4 regions of the Exiguobacterium sp. UBA6309 genome follow, and region 2 is predicted to be linked to each of the others. Evidence: riboswitches for the same ligand, from Rfam matches in the RefSeq annotation. Region 2 holds a riboswitch; each other region holds the start of a gene.
The links. A riboswitch is a leader RNA that binds a small molecule or an ion and turns the genes downstream of it on or off. The one in region 2 is predicted to bind S-adenosylmethionine.

Region 1: it holds a riboswitch for S-adenosylmethionine, as region 2 does, so the genes downstream of both, B3M90_RS12835 (alpha/beta hydrolase) here and B3M90_RS01115 (Na+/H+ antiporter NhaC family protein) in region 2, are expected to answer to the same signal.
Region 3: it holds a riboswitch for S-adenosylmethionine, as region 2 does, so the genes downstream of both, metK (methionine adenosyltransferase) here and B3M90_RS01115 (Na+/H+ antiporter NhaC family protein) in region 2, are expected to answer to the same signal.
Region 4: it holds a riboswitch for S-adenosylmethionine, as region 2 does, so the genes downstream of both, B3M90_RS05835 (amino acid permease) here and B3M90_RS01115 (Na+/H+ antiporter NhaC family protein) in region 2, are expected to answer to the same signal.

The regions. Positions count from the first base shown of each region.
Region 1 covers NZ_DJTL01000037.1:88-4,810, reverse strand. Annotated here, with positions in the region: gene rho (transcription termination factor Rho) at 1-49, shown strand, start outside; gene B3M90_RS12850 (type B 50S ribosomal protein L31) at 141-386, shown strand; gene B3M90_RS12845 (DedA family protein) at 422-1,072, opposite strand; gene B3M90_RS12840 (thymidine kinase) at 1,256-1,870, shown strand; gene B3M90_RS12835 (alpha/beta hydrolase) at 1,951-2,709, opposite strand; SAM riboswitch class I at 2,777-2,878, opposite strand; SAM riboswitch class I at 3,128-3,231, shown strand; gene B3M90_RS12830 (methionine ABC transporter ATP-binding protein) at 3,318-4,346, shown strand; partial or broken gene B3M90_RS12825 (methionine ABC transporter permease) at 4,336-4,723, shown strand, end outside.
Region 2 covers NZ_DJTL01000008.1:19,310-24,032, reverse strand. Annotated here, with positions in the region: gene B3M90_RS01130 (histidine phosphatase family protein) at 1-286, opposite strand, end outside; gene B3M90_RS01125 (alpha/beta hydrolase) at 304-1,293, opposite strand; gene B3M90_RS01120 (metal ABC transporter solute-binding protein, Zn/Mn family) at 1,463-2,431, shown strand; SAM riboswitch class I at 2,501-2,605, shown strand; gene B3M90_RS01115 (Na+/H+ antiporter NhaC family protein) at 2,687-3,997, shown strand; gene B3M90_RS01110 (hypothetical protein) at 4,037-4,240, opposite strand; gene B3M90_RS01105 (aldo/keto reductase) at 4,400-4,723, shown strand, end outside.
Region 3 covers NZ_DJTL01000025.1:251,473-256,195, reverse strand. Annotated here, with positions in the region: gene B3M90_RS07755 (EAL and HDOD domain-containing protein) at 1-237, shown strand, start outside; gene pckA (phosphoenolpyruvate carboxykinase (ATP)) at 264-1,832, opposite strand; SAM riboswitch class I at 2,067-2,193, shown strand; gene metK (methionine adenosyltransferase) at 2,322-3,530, shown strand; gene B3M90_RS07740 (GNAT family N-acetyltransferase) at 3,668-4,156, shown strand; gene B3M90_RS07735 (serine aminopeptidase domain-containing protein) at 4,235-4,723, shown strand, end outside.
Region 4 covers NZ_DJTL01000020.1:67,800-72,522, reverse strand. Annotated here, with positions in the region: gene mmuM (homocysteine S-methyltransferase) at 1-428, opposite strand, end outside; gene B3M90_RS05835 (amino acid permease) at 403-1,806, opposite strand; SAM riboswitch class I at 1,884-1,985, opposite strand; gene B3M90_RS05830 (polysaccharide pyruvyl transferase family protein) at 2,094-3,560, opposite strand; gene B3M90_RS05825 (ketopantoate reductase family protein) at 3,766-4,680, opposite strand.

The DNA.
Region 1 (4,723 bases), on a different contig from region 2:
ACCTGCTAAACCGCGTACCGTCAAGAAGGAAACGACGACGGAAAAATAACTATTGCGACGCGTAAAAAAATCGTTTAGTATAGGAAGGTAACTTACTCTGGCTCAGCAAATGGACCAGGGCGGAAGGAGAGAAATCAACCATGAAACAAGGAATTCACCCTAACTACAACAAAGTAGTATTTATGGATTCAACGACTGAGTACAAATTCTTAAGCGGTTCTACTCGTTCTTCGAACGAAACGATCACTTGGGAAGATGGTAACGAGTACCCACTCATCCGTGTGGATGTGTCTTCAGACTCGCACCCATTCTATACAGGTCGTCAAAAGTTCAACGCGGCAGATGGTCGTGTCGATCGCTTCAACAAAAAATACGGCCGCAAGTAATTACTTGCCGGTTCTTAAAAAGCAGCCTGCCTCCATTACGGAAGCAGGCTGTTTTTGTATAGGCTGAATTGCGAACGGTACGTAAGGTACGTCTTTAAGACGAACGAGAAAGCAATCCCGCCGACAATCCCGATCAAGTACGGCATGGCTTCTGGATGTGCCAAGATGTAGTCGACGACTTTGTGGAACGAGATATGACGACCAACAAAGTAGCCGGCGCCCAAGAACACACTGACCCAAATCAAAGCACCTGTATACGCGTAACTCGCAAAAATGCGAAACGGCATTTTTGAAACACCTGCAAAAAAGGCAGAGAGTTGGCGAAGACCAGGTATGTAGTAACCGATGATCAAGACCGATTTGCCGTAACGACGAAATCCGGCTTCAGCGGAGAGAATGTGTTTTTCTGAGATGCGCATCTTTGGTCCGACGCGATGCAACAGGGGCATGCCGAGTTTTAAGCCCAGCACGTAGCTAATCGTCATTCCGATGCAACTGCCAGCGTAAGCGGCAAGAATCGTACCGAACAGCGGTAGATTGCCTTGATGCATCCAAAAACCGGACAGGACGAGCAAGGTCTCATCAGGAACCGGCAATCCCACGATACCACCTGCGAGAAGGACGGAAAGACCAAGGGCGCCATATTGGTGCAGAATGTCATGTAAGAGATGAGGAATCGGGGACACCTTCTTTCGCGAGAATCTTCTTCTTTAGTGTACAGGAAATGGATGAAGGTTGGAATGAAAGGACAAAAATTCTAGGTAAAGAAAAAATGAATTTTGATTTCCGGAAGTCAACCCTTTTTCTCAATACCGTTTCGAGCTATACTCGTTAAAGTGACTATTTTTAGAGGACGGTGTCGGACGATGATGCATGTAATAAATCAGTACGGCTGGATCGAAGTAATTTGTGGTAGTATGTTTTCCGGGAAATCGGAAGAGTTGATTCGTCGTGTCAGACGGGCACAGTACGGCAAACTGCCCGTTCAAGTATTCAAGCCGGCAATCGACGACCGGTACCATGAAGAGCATGTCGTCTCTCACATCGGAAATTCCATCGTGGCGATTCCAATGGCGACGAGTCGTGATCTCTATGCAGCAGTAGCGGAAGAAACACAAATTGTCGGAATTGATGAAGTTCAATTCTTTGATGATGAGATCGTTCAAGTCATCGAAGCACTTGCGCAAGACGGAAAACGCGTCATTTGTGCAGGACTCGATCAGGATTTCCGGGCAGAGCCATTTGGCAAGATGCCGGAATTACTGGCGCGCGCAGAATTTGTGACGAAACTTCAGGCGATCTGTCTCTCATGTGGCGATCCGGCTTCCCGGACACAACGTTTGATTGATGGAAAACCAGCGAACTATGATGATCCGATCATTTTAGTCGGCGCTTCAGAATCGTATGAGCCACGGTGCCGCCACTGCCATGAAGTGCCAGGAAAGCCGAAGCCGCTCCAAACGATGCAACACCAAAAAGGATAAACAAAAAAGACGAACCGATGATGGTCGTCCTTTGATGTAACAGCTGTTCGCTTCTAAGTGAAGACGAATAGCTGTTTTTTTTATCCCGTTTCCTGTGAGAAACGACTCGAGCGTTCGATGAAACGAATCGTCTCACGCACGATCAAATCCTGATCATGATCGAGGGTCGCGACGTGGTACGAGTTGAGGAGACAGTAGATTCGTTTATCATTCGTCCCGATGTGCTGGTGCAGATAATCCGAGCTCGACGGCGGAACGACGTGATCGGTCGCCGAGTAGAGAATCAATGTCGGCAGGAGAATGGATCCGAGGCGTCCTTTTGTCTCATCCATTAGACGGACGAGTTCGAACGCACAACGGATCGGAACGAGGTCATAAATGATTTCGAAGGCTGCTCGCTTAATGTCCGGTGCCCCTTCCGGTAAGTACTGTGGACCGTCCTCGAACGAAAGTGCTTCATAGGATGGAACGGAGAGAGCGGCATTGATCGTAATGATGCCTGAAAATGGAATCCCGTCAGCGGCGAGCGATAGTGCGAGCGTCGCGCCCATTGATTGACCGATGACGAAGACTTGATCGCATGTTTCTTGTAAACGTGCATAGCCGTCTTGCAGGCTTTGCTTCCAACATCGAGCAGTCGATTGTTCAAACTCGCGGACGTTCGTTCCATGTCCACGTAAGCGCGGGGCATAGACGGTAAAACCTTCGGCAGCAAATGCCTCACCGACGTCCCGGACACTCTGCGGAGTGGCGTTAAAACCATGACAGATTAGAATGCCGATCGGTCCACCTTGAAGATAAAATGCTTCAGCACCAGTCAATACAGGATAGTTCATCATTACTATTTTTCCTCCATTCATGAAAAAAACTCGTCGACGTCACTGCTTGGACGCCCACGAGTTTTTCACCGTATCATCCAAAGCCGCGCTTTGCTGGTCGGAGCACCTTACAGATTGCAGGTTGCCGTGAAGTCATAGAGCCAGGTCTCTCGTTCACTCTTGATAAATATCATATTGGAATTGTCGGATTAATCATTGAAACGATGGTAGCACGACCGAAAATGACTTGTCAAATCGTTCTTGACGAATCATGATCCGTTCAGTAAGCTAACTCATAACTTGTTCATCCATCGATATGCGCCAAATGGATTATTTTTGAAAAGTTGGTTGACTTTTAAAGGTTCGACCCGTAATGTAAAAATTAGTTTTACGACATAAGCAACAACACAACAACACACATACGAATTTCATACCGCAATACTTATCCAGAGAGGTGGAGGGACTGGCCCTACGAAACCTCGGCAACAGACTCATTATGAGCACTGTGCCAATTCCATCAGACAGATGTCTGAGAGATGAGTGGAGTGGATTCTGCCACTGTGCGGATCCAGGTCTCTTCTTGTTTCTCAAGAAGGGGCCTTTTTTGTTGAACGAAGGGGGAAAACGGAATGATTGCATTTCATCAAGTCAAAAAAACGTACGTCACGAAAGATCAGACGATTGCAGCGCTCGACGGTGTCGACCTGACGATCGAAAAAGGTGAAATCTTTGGGGTCATCGGTTTTAGCGGTGCCGGAAAAAGTTCACTGCTCCGCTGCGTCAATCTGTTAGAACGACCGACGTCAGGAACGGTGACGGTCGATGGGGAAGATTTAACGCAACTGTCTCCGAAAAAGTTACGCCAAGCAAAACAACGGATCGGGATGATCTTTCAGCACTTCAATCTGTTGAATGCGAACACGGTCTTTACGAATGTCGCGAAACCACTCGTTCTCGCAGGCGTCAAGAAAGACGAAATTCGCCGCCGGGTGACGGAGTTACTCGAATTCGTCGATCTCGCGGACAAAGCAGATCATTATCCGGATCAATTGTCGGGTGGGCAGAAACAGCGCGTTGGTATCGCCCGGGCACTCGCGACGCAACCTTCCGTCCTTTTATGTGACGAAGCGACGTCAGCACTTGATCCCCAAACGACACATCATATTCTTCAGTTATTAAAACGGATCAATGCCGAGTACGGGATAACGATTCTCTTGATCACCCACGAGATGGGCGTCATCCGGGAGATTTGCGACCGGGTCGCCGTCATTGAAGCTGGAAAGTTGATCGAGTCAGGAACGGTCTTTGATGTCTTTTCAAACCCGCAGACTGAGACAGCGAAAAATTTCGTTCGCTCCGTCATGCATGACGAGATTCCAGCGTCGATTCGTCAGTTGATCGAGTCCCGGAATGCGAATCCAATCTATAAGATTCACTTCCTTGGACATCACACCGGACAACCACTCTTATCGCAAGTCGCAAAACGCTTCGACGTCGATGTCAATATCCTGCACGGTAGCATCACGGAGTTGCAGGATACGCCGTTCGGCACATTACTCGTTGAACTGATCGGTGAGACGACAGAAGTGAAACGAACGTTACAGTACATCGATCAGGCGCAGGTAACCGTTGAGGAGGTGCTCGCTGATGCTAGTTAACTACAGTGATATCTGGACAGCATTCTTGCAGACGATGACGATGGTATCCGTTTCGCTCTTGTTCTCGACCTTGATCGGCTTACCACTCGGTATCCTGCTTGTCGTCACGCGAAAAGGAGCGTTACTTGAAAATGTTCCGTTGTTCACGTTCTTCAACAGTATCGTCAATATTTTCCGCTCGATTCCGTTCATCATCTTACTTGTTGCGATCATCCCGTTGACACGGTTGATCGTCCAGACGTCGATCGGAACAGAAGCCGCCATCGTTCCACTCGTCTTTTATGCCGCCCCGTATATGGCACGGCTGATCGAGAGTTCCTTACTTGAAGTCGACAAAGGTGTCCTTGAGGCAGCAGAAGCGATGGGGGCGACGCCAT
Region 2 (4,723 bases):
ACGCAACCGGTTCACCGGAAGCGGCACCAAATTCACGCTCGACGAGTCGTTCATCGGTCGCTGTGATCGTCAATCCGACCGCACGTCCGATGATTTCAGCTGTTTCAACAGCGCGGGACAACGGACTCGCTAGCAAGACATCCCACTTTTCATTGGCTAGATAAGCGGCGCTGAGTTCCGCTTGTCTTTTTCCTGTTGCATTCAACGGGATATCTTCTCTTCCTTGGATTCGTTCATTTAAGTTCCAATCCGTCTGACCATGTCGCACTAAACAAATTTCAGTCATGTCTCTGTCTCCTTCATTCAAGAAATATGACTGATTGTATCATGTTTTTCATCGGGAAGTTGTCGCGGTGGCAATAACAACACCTGACAAGTGAAGCGTTCAATTCGTTCGAGAAGTCGTTCAATTTTCAATGGATTTTCGGTCTGTGCAAAACTAGCAAGTGAGTGGGTACCGTTCGGAAAAGAAAACAAACGGACATCAGCTCCGACATCGGCTCCTTTTTCAACGAAGTGAAGAGCTTGGGAAAACGGAACGATTGGATCTTTTTTGCCATGCAGGAGCATGATCGGTGGGGCGTCTGACGAGAGATGCGTCACAGGTGAAACGTGGGTCATGAGCTTGCGCCATTCTTCCCGTCCACCTTTATAAAACTTAATGTGAGCGATCCAGGTCTGAATGAAAGTAAACAATAAAAAATTCGTCGGTGGATATAAGGCAATGACACCACTAATCAATGGCATGTGTCGTTCATCTCGCTCACCAACGAAAGCAGATGGGGCAAGTGCCGTCGTCAGCATGAGTGCAGCTCCGGCTGAGTCTCCCCATACCATCATCCGTCCTCTTAAAATGCGAAGATCATCTGCTTCTTTGTTCAAAAAGCATAAGGCATCCCGTACATCTTCGAGATTATCCGGAAAATAACTGCCTTCTTCAAACAGACGATAATCGATACTACAAACAGCAACCCCAAGTTCAAGCAGGCGATCAACGATCGGGCTAAAACAGAACAGATCCTCGCGCTCTCCACGAACGAATGCGCCACCGTGCGCGTAGATCGCGACCGGAAACGGTCCTTCCCCCGGCGGATAATAGAGATCGAGTTGTAAGGTACGGTCTCCCACTTGTTTGTAAGTGAGTGTCCGCGATGCGAGTTGTTTTTCTGTGATTGGCAAGGCGGGTTCAGTCCATCGAAGTAATGCACCGTAATTGTTCCAGATACTTGCTCCCGCAGCTGCCGTCGTTAGTAGTGCAGCTCCCCCCATTAGCCATGCAGTTTCACGTTTCACTTGATCACCTCCAAAAGACGTACCAATTCCTTCACTTTATTATCCTTTTACCCCGTTTTAAAAGAAGTCGAACGTCTCGGTATTCGTACTTGACGCTTCTCAAACGTTCCGCTATAGTGAAAAAGTCCAAATCGGAATAATTACGTTTTAATAACGGAGGTAACATATAATGAAAAAAATCATTCCTGCTTTAACGGTCGCATTCGCGAGCGCAAGTATCCTCGCAGCTTGTGGATCAAACACCGATTCATCGACTTCAGATGATAAAAAGACGGAAATCTATACATCGACGTTCGCAACAGCTGCCATTGCCCGTGAAATCGGTGGTAATCAAGTCAACGTCAAGATGATCGTCCCACCTGGAGCAGATCCGCACTCCTATGAACCGACGTCAAAGCAACTCACTGAGATTGCCAAAGGTGACCTTTTCCTTTTGACGGGTACGACACTTGAACCCTATTCAAAAAAAATCCAAGAGAGTCTAAAAGGCACGGACGTCCGGTTCATCGAGACGAGTAAGGATGTCACTTTGCTGGAATCGGATGCTACGCTTCACGCACATGAAGAAGAGGGACATACAGAAGATGAGCAGGCGCACGAAGAGGAAGGACACGATCATGGAAAATACGATCCACACGTCTGGCTTGATCCTGTCAACGCCAAAGCAATGGCACGTTCTATCACAGTCGCCTTATCAAAAGAAGTACCAAAAGACAAAGCAACATTCGAAAAAAACTTGAAAGCGTTCGATCAGCAGGCTGACGCACTCGATAAAGAGTTCAAGCAAGCCGTCGCTGACGGATCAAAAAAAGAACTTCTCGTCACACATGCAGCTTACGGTTACCTCGCCGAACGATATGGTTTCACGCAGCTTCCAATCGCCGGAATTTCCCCTTCCGATGAACCCTCACAAAAGCAACTGGCTGCTTTAGTGAAAGAAGCGCGGATGCATGATTTGAAATACGTCGCGTTCGAAGAAACGGTTTCACCAAAGGTTGCGCGTGTCATCCAAAAAGAAATCGGAGCTAAATCCGTGACGATCCATAACCTCGAGTCGGTGACGAAATCGCAGCAAAACAGCTCGTATTTTAAGTTGATGGAAGAAAACGTCCAGACGTTAGAACAGGCACTTCAGTAAAGTACAGTTGACACGCGTTACTCAATGCGGTACGGTAAGAAACGTGTTTTACAACAATTGAATGACTTCTTTTTATCGCGAGAAACGGAGGGACTGGCCCAATGATGTTTCGGCAGCGGACGATTTGATTCGTACTGTGCCAAATCCAGCAAGCGAAAGCTTGAGAGATAAGAAGAGCGTCTTTATTTCATAAAGACCTCCTTCTTTCTTGCGAAGGGGTCTTTTTTTGTATCTTTGAGAAACGAGGTGTCAACAATGAATGAAATGATCACGCCTAACAAATGGGCACTGCTTCCCCTCGTCGTATTTCTGGTCCTCTTCATCGGAGCCGGCATCTTCTATGACGACTTTTACAAATTCCCGATTCTTATCGCTGCTTTGATCGCGCTGATCTTTGCTGCAATCACGACGAAAGGATCGATTAATCAAACGGTTGAACGAATCGCAACCGGTGCCGGAAATCCCGATATCATGATTATGGTCTTCATCTTCTTATTAGCCGGTACGTTCTCTGGAACGGCAGAAGCAATCGGCGCCATTGATGCGACCGTCAATGCTGCCTTAACGTTCCTACCTCCGTCACTCCTGATGAGCGGTCTGTTCGTCATCGCTGCCTTCATCTCGATGGCAATGGGAACTTCGACTGGAACGATTGCTGCACTCGCACCGATCGCCTTCGGTATTCATGAAGCAACAGGCATCAACGTCGCAATCGCAGCAGCGTCAGTCGTTGGGGGTTCGATGTTCGGCGATAACTTGTCGTTCATCTCAGATACGACGATCGCTGCCGTTCGAACGCAAAAAACGAACATGCGTGATAAGTTCCGAACGAACTTCATGATCGTTCTCCCGGCTGCCATCTTGACGGTCATCTTACTCGCATTCGTTTCTGGTTCTGGCGATGCGGTAACGGCTAAAGCATTCGAGTTCTACAAATTGATTCCATATCTCGCCGTCATCGTCCTTGCACTATTTGGTGTTAACGTCATCCTCGTTCTCGTCGGTGGTACATTGCTCACTGGCATCATCGGTATGATTGACGGTAGCTTCGGTTTAAGTGGGTTCGTCCTTTCGATGTCAAAAGGAATGATGGGCATGGCAGAGATTTCAATCTTGACGCTCCTCATGGGTGGTCTCGTCAGTTTGATTACGTTCAACGGTGGAATCGCCTACTTGAAGGAGACGTTGACGCGCAAGATTTCACAGCGTCGCGGTGCCGAATTCAGTATGGCGGCACTCGTCAGTGCAACGAACCTCGCAACGGCGAACAATACGATCTCGATTCTTGTCGCTGGACCACTCGCGGCTGAAATCGCCGATACGTATGAAATCGATCGCAAGAAATCAGCGAGTATTCTTGATATCTTCTCTTGTGGGATTCAAGGTATCATTCCGTATGGGGCACAACTCTTGATCGCAGCAGAGTTGACGAAGACGGCTTCACCGGAACTGATTCCGTATCTGTTCTATCCGTTCCTGCTCTTCGTCTGTGGATCGATTGCCATCATCTTTGGTTTCCCACGTCCGAAGAAATCCGTTGCTCAACAGGAAAAAATCTCTTCTTAACCAACGACAGGTCCGATCATGGTGATCGGACCTGTTTCATTATTTTTTCTGCTTCGCTTGTCGTTCTAAAATCAAATACGCGATTGCTGGAAGTGGAAACTGAAGGAGTCCCGCGCCTCCCCATACCCACGGGTTACGTCCTGATTTTCGTGCACTGAAAAATAGGCTAACTGCTTGCGTGACCAACAAGGCACTAATACTAAGCCAAGCTCCCTTTGATAGCTTTTTATTCTTTTGAGCCATCCTTTCTCCCCCTCTTTCTGACATACAGTCAGATGTGATGAATTCTCTTTTATTTTAACCCATTCTATTCCTCCATGAGCATGGAAACGGACGGTTTTGTTCGTTCGTGCTAAACTAAACGAGCAAATCTAAACTACGTTTTATGAGGAGGAGTAACACATGCAATACGCAAAACTTTCAAACGGTATTACGATTCCCCAAATCGGATTCGGTGTCTGGCAAGTAGACGAAGAAACAGAAGCACCCGCTGCTGTTGCTGAAGCACTACGTGTCGGCTATCGTCATATCGATACAGCTGCTGTCTATAAAAACGAGCGCGGTGTCGCAAAAGGAATCAAAGAAAGCGGCGTGAAACGTGAGGATCTCTTCTTAACGTCGAAAGTCTGGAACGATGATATTCGTGCCGGTCGGACGAAGGAAGCATTCGCAGAATCGCTCGAACGTCTCGAAACAGACTACCTTGACCTCTACCTGATCCACTGG
Region 3 (4,723 bases), on a different contig from region 2:
GATCAATTGCCAATCGAGGAATCCTTGAAGATTGTCCTCCAAGGAAAAGACCATCCGTTCCGGGATTGTCTAGTGCTTGCGATCAGCGCAGATCGCGGTGATTTCGAACAGTTCGAATTGCTCAGTCAACGGTTAGGTGTATCACTTCCGCGAGCATATGCGTTACTGACGGAAAGTCAGGAGTGGCTTATGCAAAAAGAGATGCATCTTCAAGAAGAGACAGATGCCATTCTATAAAAAAAAAGAGCCCTGAGGCTCTTTTTTTATAGACATGGACCTGCTGACTTGATCGCATCCGTCGCACTTTCGAAACGAAGGAAATTATGTTGGAATTTCTCAGCAAGCGAACGCGCTTGTGTGTTGTATTCGTCAGGATTTGACCAGACGCGTACCGGATTGAGTAATTCACTTGGAACACCAGGAACTTCAAGTGGCATATGAAGTCCGAAAATTGGGTGCTCTTCTGTTGGAATCGTTGCAAGTGTTCCGTTGACGGCAGCGTTGACCATCGTCCGTGTATACGATAGCTTCATTCGACTACCTGTCCCGTAAGCACCGCCTGTCCAGCCTGTGTTGACGAGATAAACGGTCACACCGTGACGATCAATCAGTTCTCCGAGCATCGTCGCATACTTTTCAGGTATCAGTGGAAGAAACGGTGAACCGAAGCATGTCGAGAACGTTGCTTCCGGTTCCGTGATACCACGCTCTGTTCCAGCAAGTTTTGATGTATAACCTGATAGGAAATGATACATCGCTTGTTCTTTCGTCAACTTACTGATCGGAGGCAAGACGCCATACGCATCAGCCGTCAAGAAGACAATCGTCTTCGGATGACCAGCCCGTGATGGGACAGCGATGTTATCGATCGCTGTGATCGGATAAGCAGCACGTGTATTTTCAGTCAACGATGTGTCATCGTAATCAGGATGACGAGATTCATCGAGCACGACGTTTTCAAGGACAGTTCCGAAACGGATCGCATCAAAAATTTGCGGTTCTTTTTCGCGTGACAGATTGACCGTCTTCGCATAACATCCACCTTCAATGTTGAAGACGCCGTCATGCGACCAACCATGCTCATCGTCACCGATCAATTGACGGCTATCGTCTGCTGACAGGGTGGTCTTACCAGTACCGGATAGACCGAAGAACAAGGCGACGTCGCCTTCGTGTCCGACGTTTGCTGAACAGTGCATCGAAAGGACATTTTCTTGTGGTAAGAGGTAGTTCATGACGGAAAAAATCGATTTTTTGATTTCGCCCGCATATTCGGTTCCGCCGATCAAGACGATCCGGTGTTCAAACGACATGGCGATGAATGTCTCGGAATTCGTTCCGTCAACGGTAGGATCTGCTTTGAAATGTGGCGCGTAGACGACCGTGAACGGTTCGAAGGCAGCCACTTCAGGATACTCGCGTAAAAAGAGTTGTTTGGCAAACAGGTTATGCCAAGCGTATTGTGTGAGCACACGAACCGGAAGGGTGAAGTGCGTATCTGCCCCAGCAGCAGCTTCTGTGTAGTAGAGCTGATCGGCTTCGTTCATGTAACGAAGAACCTTTTGTAACAATTGTTCAAATTTGTCTCCATCCATCGGTTGGTTAACATGACCCCAATCAATGTGAGACTCGCAGGAAGAATCACGGACGATGAACTTATCTTTTGGTGAACGACCTGTAAATTTCCCCGTTTCTACAGATAGTGCGCCGTTCTCAGTAAGGACACCTTCTTCGTTTCGAATCGCATGTTCGACAAGTTCAGCAACAGATAGTTGTTTGAACACATGCTCTTTCTTGAGTAGTTCTTCGATATTCAGGACCGTCATCGGCATCCTGACCCCACCTTTCCCCTACGTTGGTTTTGGCTCACTGAATTTAGTATGACACATTTATTATATATGACATACTAAAGAGAGCGCAATCATTTTCTGGTGCTGATTTCTATTTATCTGGAAACGCTTTCAGCATTAATAGTTTAACATCTCTTTTAAAAAGTTTCGACTAGAATTTGAAACCTTGCTTGACAGAGTAGGTACAACTTTATATCATGTAATTCGTAACGGATACTCTTATTCTGAGCAGGTGGAGGGAACAAGGCCCGAAGAAACCCGGCAACCGTCCTACATTAATTCATATATTAATGAGGGAAAAGGTGCTCTCCTGAAGCGAAGTAAACACTTCGAACGATAAGAGGGTAAAGGAAGAACGCACAACCTTTCCCTGACCATTTTTTGGACTTGGAAAGGTTTTTTTCATTTTACCGTCCCACTCAACTAGGGGAAATGAGTACACCGTCAAATTCTTTTTTGGGAGGGTCATACATGACAAACCTTAATCGCCGACTATTCACGTCGGAGTCAGTCACTGAAGGTCATCCAGATAAAATCTGTGACCAAATTTCGGATTCAATCCTCGATGCGATTCTTGCAGCGGATCCAAACGCACGTGTTGCGGCAGAAACTTCTGTTACAACAGGTCTCGTTCTCGTTGCAGGTGAGATCACGACATCCACTTACGTCGACATTCCAAAAGTCGTTCGTGAAACGATTCGTGAAATCGGCTACACACGCGCGAAATACGGTTTCGATGCGGATACATGTGCTGTATTGACATCGATCGATGAGCAATCAGCAGATATCGCTCTTGGTGTCGACCAAGCGCTTGAAGCACGTGAAGGTAGCATGTCTGATGCAGAAATCGATGCAATCGGTGCAGGAGACCAAGGTCTTATGTTCGGTTACGCAACGAAAGAAACACCAGAACTCATGCCACTTCCAATTTCGCTTTCGCACCGTCTCGCACGCCGTTTGGCAGAAGTGCGTAAAAACGGTCAACTCGACTACCTTCGTCCGGACGGAAAAACACAAGTCACGGTCGAATACAACGAGAACAACGAGCCGGTTCGTGTCGATACGATCGTCATCTCGACACAACATGCGGAAGAAGTTACGCTTGAGCAAATCCAAGCTGATTTAAAAGAACACGTCATCACACCAGTCATCCCGGCTGAATACATCGACGCAGCAACGAAATTCTTCATCAACCCAACTGGTCGTTTCGTCATTGGCGGACCACAAGGAGATGCTGGATTGACTGGTCGTAAGATCATCGTTGATACGTATGGTGGATACGCACGCCACGGCGGTGGAGCATTCTCAGGTAAAGATCCAACAAAAGTCGACCGTTCAGCTGCATACGCAGCACGTTACGTCGCGAAGAACCTCGTTGCTGCAGGTCTTGCAGACAAAGCAGAAGTTCAACTCGCTTACGCAATCGGTGTCGCACACCCAGTATCAATCGCGGTTGATACATTCGGCACAGGAAAACTTCCTGAAACACAACTCGTCGAATTGGTTGCTGAAAACTTCGATCTTCGTCCGGCTGGAATCATCAACATGCTTGATCTCCGTCGTCCGATCTATCGTCAAACAGCTGCATACGGTCACTTCGGTCGTACAGATGTTGAGCTTCCATGGGAGCAAACAGATAAAGCAGCAGTTCTTGAAGAACAAGCAAAACGTTTCGCATAATCAAAAAGTCCGGAAATCCTACTTGGGTTTTCGGGCTTTTTTGTTTCCGCGGAACTTTGCAGGAAACGAATGTTTTTTCTAGAAAAGGGTAAAAGTACATGAGTCGATTTGTATGAGTATAAAGGGGGGTTCCGATTATGGAAATACGCGAAGCTATTCCAGCTGATGCAGGACGTATTCATGACATTGCTATCACATCTTGGATGGATACGTATGAAGAAATCTATTCCGAACGTTCGAAAGCGCATTTCGTGCAGGAGGCGTATCCGCAAGAAGAAGTCGTTCGTGCGATCCTGACAGCGGAAGAAGCACGGGGAGAGTATTTTTATGTCGGAATCATCGACGAGGAAATCGTCGGTTTCATTCATGCTGTTGATGTCGAAGGAACATGGGAGATCATTCGGCTTTACGTCCTGCCGGAATATCAGCAAAACGGAATCGGAAGACGTCTGATTCGTGAACTCGAACGACAAGGAGCCGTCCCACTCGAAGTCTACGTGGAAGCACGTAACTATAAAGCGCGTCAATTCCTGACCTCATTTGGTTTTGAAGAACTTAGTGAGATGACGGAAGAAGTGTTTGGGCAAGCGGAATCAGTCGTTCGTCTTCGCCATGTTGCCTCGTGAAATCCGTCTCGGGACGGTTTCGTTTGCGTTTGAAATAAGGTATCGTGAAAAGGAATTATGAAGTGAAGAGGTGAGTTTGTGGTTGAACAACCAACAGGAATCATCGTATTAGTCTATCCGTTACAACTGCGTGCCCGTCCGAGTGAAGCTTTGATTCGAGTACTCGAAAGAGAGTATGAAGTGTTACTCGTCGACGCACCACGTCGCATTTCGTTTGAAGAGCACGGTCAACTGTTAAAAGAAGCATTACGCGAAGCAGGAAAACGAAAGCTACCGATTCATATCATCGCCTGTAGCATGGGCGCACTCGTCGTCAATCGTCTATTGCAAGAATATGAACTACCAGTCGCAAGTCTTGCATTCGTTTCACCATTGTTTGATTGGCATCCGTCGAAACAACTCGGAGGTGTCAAACAAGTCTTCGCGAGTGCGTTTGATCGTTTCCGTCCCGATGCGCCACTCGGTACGTTGCCGTTTGGTCAAAGTACGGAAGATACCGTTCGCATCGGTGAACTGACGTATGCGCAGTACCGGGAAATCGAAGAAGAGATCGTCGTACATGACGAG
Region 4 (4,723 bases), on a different contig from region 2:
TCTAGCACATCTGCTGACACACCATAATGACCGCGATACTCAGAACCATCTGCTAAGTAGGCACCATAAGGACCAACTGATCCCGCGATCAATGCGGCACTCTTTCCGCTACGCGTCCGTGCATCTTGCGCTAAGGTAACCGTTTGTCGAATTAACGCTTGTGCTTCCTCGGTCGTGATGTGACGTTGCTTGAATCCTTCGATACTTGCTTGATAGCTTGAGGTGATCGCAACATCGGCGCCCACTTCAAAGTAATCGTGATGGACACGCTCAATCTGTTCCGGTGCTTCAATTAAGAGGCGTGCCGACCAAAGTGGATCGTTCAGGTCGAATCCCTTTTGTTCGAGTTCGGTCGCAAGGGCACCATCTAAAATAAGAAAAGGAACTTCCTGTAATCGTTGGTCAACTGGATTTTTGATTCGGGACATCTTCAACACTCCGTTTCTGAGAAGAATTCGTGAACGCATGAACGACATAACAGATCACGATGAATGGGATACCGCAATACAAGGCGACTCGTTGCGTCGGATCAAATCCGATACCAATCAGGGAAATCGAACAGACGACGAAAGCGGCGATCGGTACCAATGGAAAGAGTGGTGTACGATAGACCAATTCGTCGACCATATGCCCTTCGCGGAGGAATTGTTTCCGGAAGCGATACTGCGCAACGCTGATACTCATCCAGACGACGACAACAGCAAGACCGGAAATCGAGACGAGCGCGATATAGACACTTCCTGCTGCATAGATGCTAGAAAGCAAAGCAAGTCCTCCGCCAAGCATGCTGAACAATACAGCTCGAAGTGGAACCCCACTTGGTGTCACCTGGGCGAAGAAGCGCGGAATCATGCGTTCGTTCGCAAGCGACCAAAGCATCCGGGAGGCAGCGTAAAGCCCAGAGTTCGCTGCCGATAAGATCGCTGTCAGAATGACGAAGTTCATCACGTCTGCCGCATACGGAATCCCGATTCGTTCAAACACCGCAACGAATGGACTTTCGAGCACGCCCTTCCCTTCCGTTGGCAATAAGACGGCTAATACGATGATCGTACCGACGAAAAAGAGGACGAGTCGCAAAATCGTTGTTCGGATCGCAAGCGGAATCGTCCGCTTCGGATCGACCGCTTCACCCGCTGCGACGCCGATCAATTCCGTTCCTGAGTAAGCAAAGTTCACGGCAAGCATCGTCATGAAGATCGCAAATGCCCCATTTGGAAACAATCCTCCTTCCGTTAAGGAAGAAAAGAATGGTGCTGGGCTACCATCTTGTAATGGGATGAAGCCAACGATGGCTCCCGCACCAAGTAAAATGAAAGCAATGATCGTTACGACCTTAATGGCGGAGAACCAAAACTCGACTTCAGCAAATACGCGGACCTTCAAGACGTTGATACCAAGGATCATCGCAGCGAATAATGCACTGAACACCCAGACTGGAATCGACGGGAACCAACGTTGCATTAAAATGCCTGCTGCCGTGAATTCTGAACCAAGGGCGACCGTCCACGTCAGCCAGTAGAGCCAGGCCACCGTATAACCGGTACCGGGTCCGATATAATTTGTTGCGTACTTATGGAATGATCCGGTTTCCGGCATGTGTACAGCGAGTTCGCCAAGACTTAACATGACTAAGTAGACGACGACGGCTCCGATTAAATACGACAAAATCGTTCCGACACGTCCCGCTTGTTCCAACGTATAACCTGTACTTAAAAATAATCCTGTTCCAATGACGCCTCCTAACGACAGCATGATCAGATGACGTGATTCCATCTTGCGTCGAAACGCTCCGCTCGTTTTCATGAATCCATTTCCTCCTCGTTCCACCTATTTCAAACAAAAAACGCATCCTCACGGATGCGTCGGTCGACAATTCGGAAATCTTATCGATCGGGTGCAACACCCGCAGGAATTAGCACAGTATCTTTCGACCTGTTGCTGAGGTTTCATAGGGCCAGTCCCTCCACCTCTCTGGATAAGTATGTAATTGTTCCTAACCCTATCAAGTCTTTTCCGAATTGTCAACGCAATTCAGAATACTCCTACCAAAAAACATTCCGTATCGTAATGATCCGGAATGTTAGAACGTTTTATTTTTTAGCAAATAAATCCGCTGTTTTTAAGGCTGCCCGAACCGCTTTCCGGTTCAATGTTCCTTGCTGATGCTTCATTTTCTTCGTTTGAGCAGCAAGTTGTGCTTTGAGTGCCGCAATTTCTTGATCTTTTTGAGTCGTCGTTGTCTGTTTCTGCAATGCTTTGATTTTCTTATCTTTTTCGGCCAATTGCGCTTTTGCCTGTTTTTGCGCATCCGCGATCTTCTTCTCTTGTTCCGGGAAGAACCGTTCGAAACGGGCGACTGCTTCTTCGAGACTCACGCCAGAAATCGGTTGAACCGGTGGAAGTAGTTCCGCTTGCGCCATTTGACGGTCAAACGGCACATTCTCAGGATAATTCGTCTCTTGGTAAATGTGTTCAAGATCATTCACGTTCAAGAAATCAACGAAGTTGTCGAAGTTACGTGCTTGAACACGTGCCGGACTTTGGAAATCAGCATTGGCTACGACGTCGGATAATTGTGTATCCGCTTTGATGTCGTTCGCCCAAATATGCGTCAACTGATGATAATCCGTTAGTTCGCGCATTCGTGCATCCTTTGGAATGAGGATACTCGGCGTACCCGCAAGCGTTGCTGTGATATTTCCATGCAAGCGCGCACCAAAACTGAGGTCTGCCTGCCCGATGAAATCGAACCATGTTTGTGCGTTCAAGAAGAAACGAACACGATCGTTCATGTAAGCAGGATCCGACATCTTCACCGGATAGTTCGTCACGGACAAATCTGCGATCGGATGCGTTCCTGTATACGTCAATTTCAGTTCCTTCATCCATTGGGGAATGAAGTAATGATTCGGATACTCTTCCATTCCGCGCGTAATGAAATCAAGAACATTTTGTGGTGCTAAACGTGACGAGTTGACCGTAATCATCGACTCGGGCGTAATGTTCGTTTCACGAATATGTAAGTCGCGACCAAACGCGTACATCGAAGGACATCCGATGACACGATGATCAATGCCTTCGCGGAAACCGAGACGCGTCAAGTATTTCGACGTGATTTCCCCACGAAGACCAAGCATGCTTGAGCGCTCAAGAACAGCACTGACGAATGCTTTGACATCTTCATCGAACGGGAATCCGCCGTCTAGATCTGGTTCAAACGGTGCATGTAAGCCTACACCGATGACGACGACTGGAATTTTTAATTTCTTGATAAGGCGTGTGTACTTCCGCAATGTCGGTACGAATTCTTTTCGGAATGCGTCCGCTAACGGAATGACGTAGAGATCGAAGTTAGCATTGATCTCATCTGCCCGTTCTTCATCATAATAGTAATAGTCCGGTGTAATCGTCGTTCCTTCTGTCATCAATGTCCGAAAGATACTGTATTGATAAATGAGATTTCCAACGTTTCCTCCAATGGAATTATGTTTCATCAAATAAGGAGCATCGAACTGTTCGAATGGTGTCATACCTGCACGAATAATAATACGTTTCATAATGGATAAACTTCCCCTCTCGTCTGCTTCATTCGTCCTTTTAAGAAAAAAATACGGAAAAATATATTATCACTTTTTTTCAATCTCATTAAGGATAGATTAACTTTATTTCGAAAGTCAACGATTCCTAGGAGAAACAGGTCTTTCGTCATCAAAACGAAACATTAGCATCACCCCATTATTTTTCTAAAATAGAAAAATGTAACTATTTAATCGTTCTAAGATACATGCGTAAGTTTGCTTCGACTAATTTTAAAGCTCTGAACCGTTCTGTCGAAGTAGGTTCTAACAAGGCACTGAAAAAATGTTCCACTTCGACTGGCTGACCTTTTTCCATATCGCGCAACATCGACGATTTCATCGTATCTTCCATCGCATGCATCTGCTTCAATAGCACCGTTTCTGTATCGTCATTGAAGACAGCGCCCTGTTCTTCCATCGCCTGTTTCGCTTCGTTCATGACGTCTACAATCATCTGACGCCCGACAGCTTCTTCCCGAATCGAACCGATCGCTGAACGAAATAGCGTCGTCACACCCGCAAATGTCGAAATGAAAAGATACTTTTGCCACATGTCATCCATGATATGCATCGAGTACGCCATCGGTGCCTTCGCTTTCGCAAAACGTGTTGCGATCTCCTGCAAACGAGCTGTTGGTTTACCGGTTCGTGAGCCGAACAACAGTCGATGTGACGGACTCGTCTGTAAAATGCGTCCTTCTGCATCAAGTGTTGATTCAATGAAGCAAAGACCGCCCAGTACACGCTCTTCTCCGAAGACTTCTGTTAACCGACGAATATGTTGCATGCCATTCAATAAAGGAATGATATACGTCTCGTTCGAAACGAATGGCGTAAGATCCTCTAAGACATCATCTAAGTGATAGGCTTTCGTCGAAAGCAAAACGACATCAAATACGTGATCCGGTCGCATGTCTCGTGTCACTAACTGAGGCGTGATCGTGATATCGCCATGAGGACTAGTGATCTGTAGACCTGTTTTTTGTAATTGTTCATATCGCTTCGGACGGACGAGAAAGGTCACCTGTTCACCTTGCTCAGCAAGACGGCCCCCGAAATAACCTCCGACTGCTCCTGCACCTACAACTAAAATGTTCATATGTACTGTCTCCTCCTTACCCGTTCTGGTTATTGATTACTCC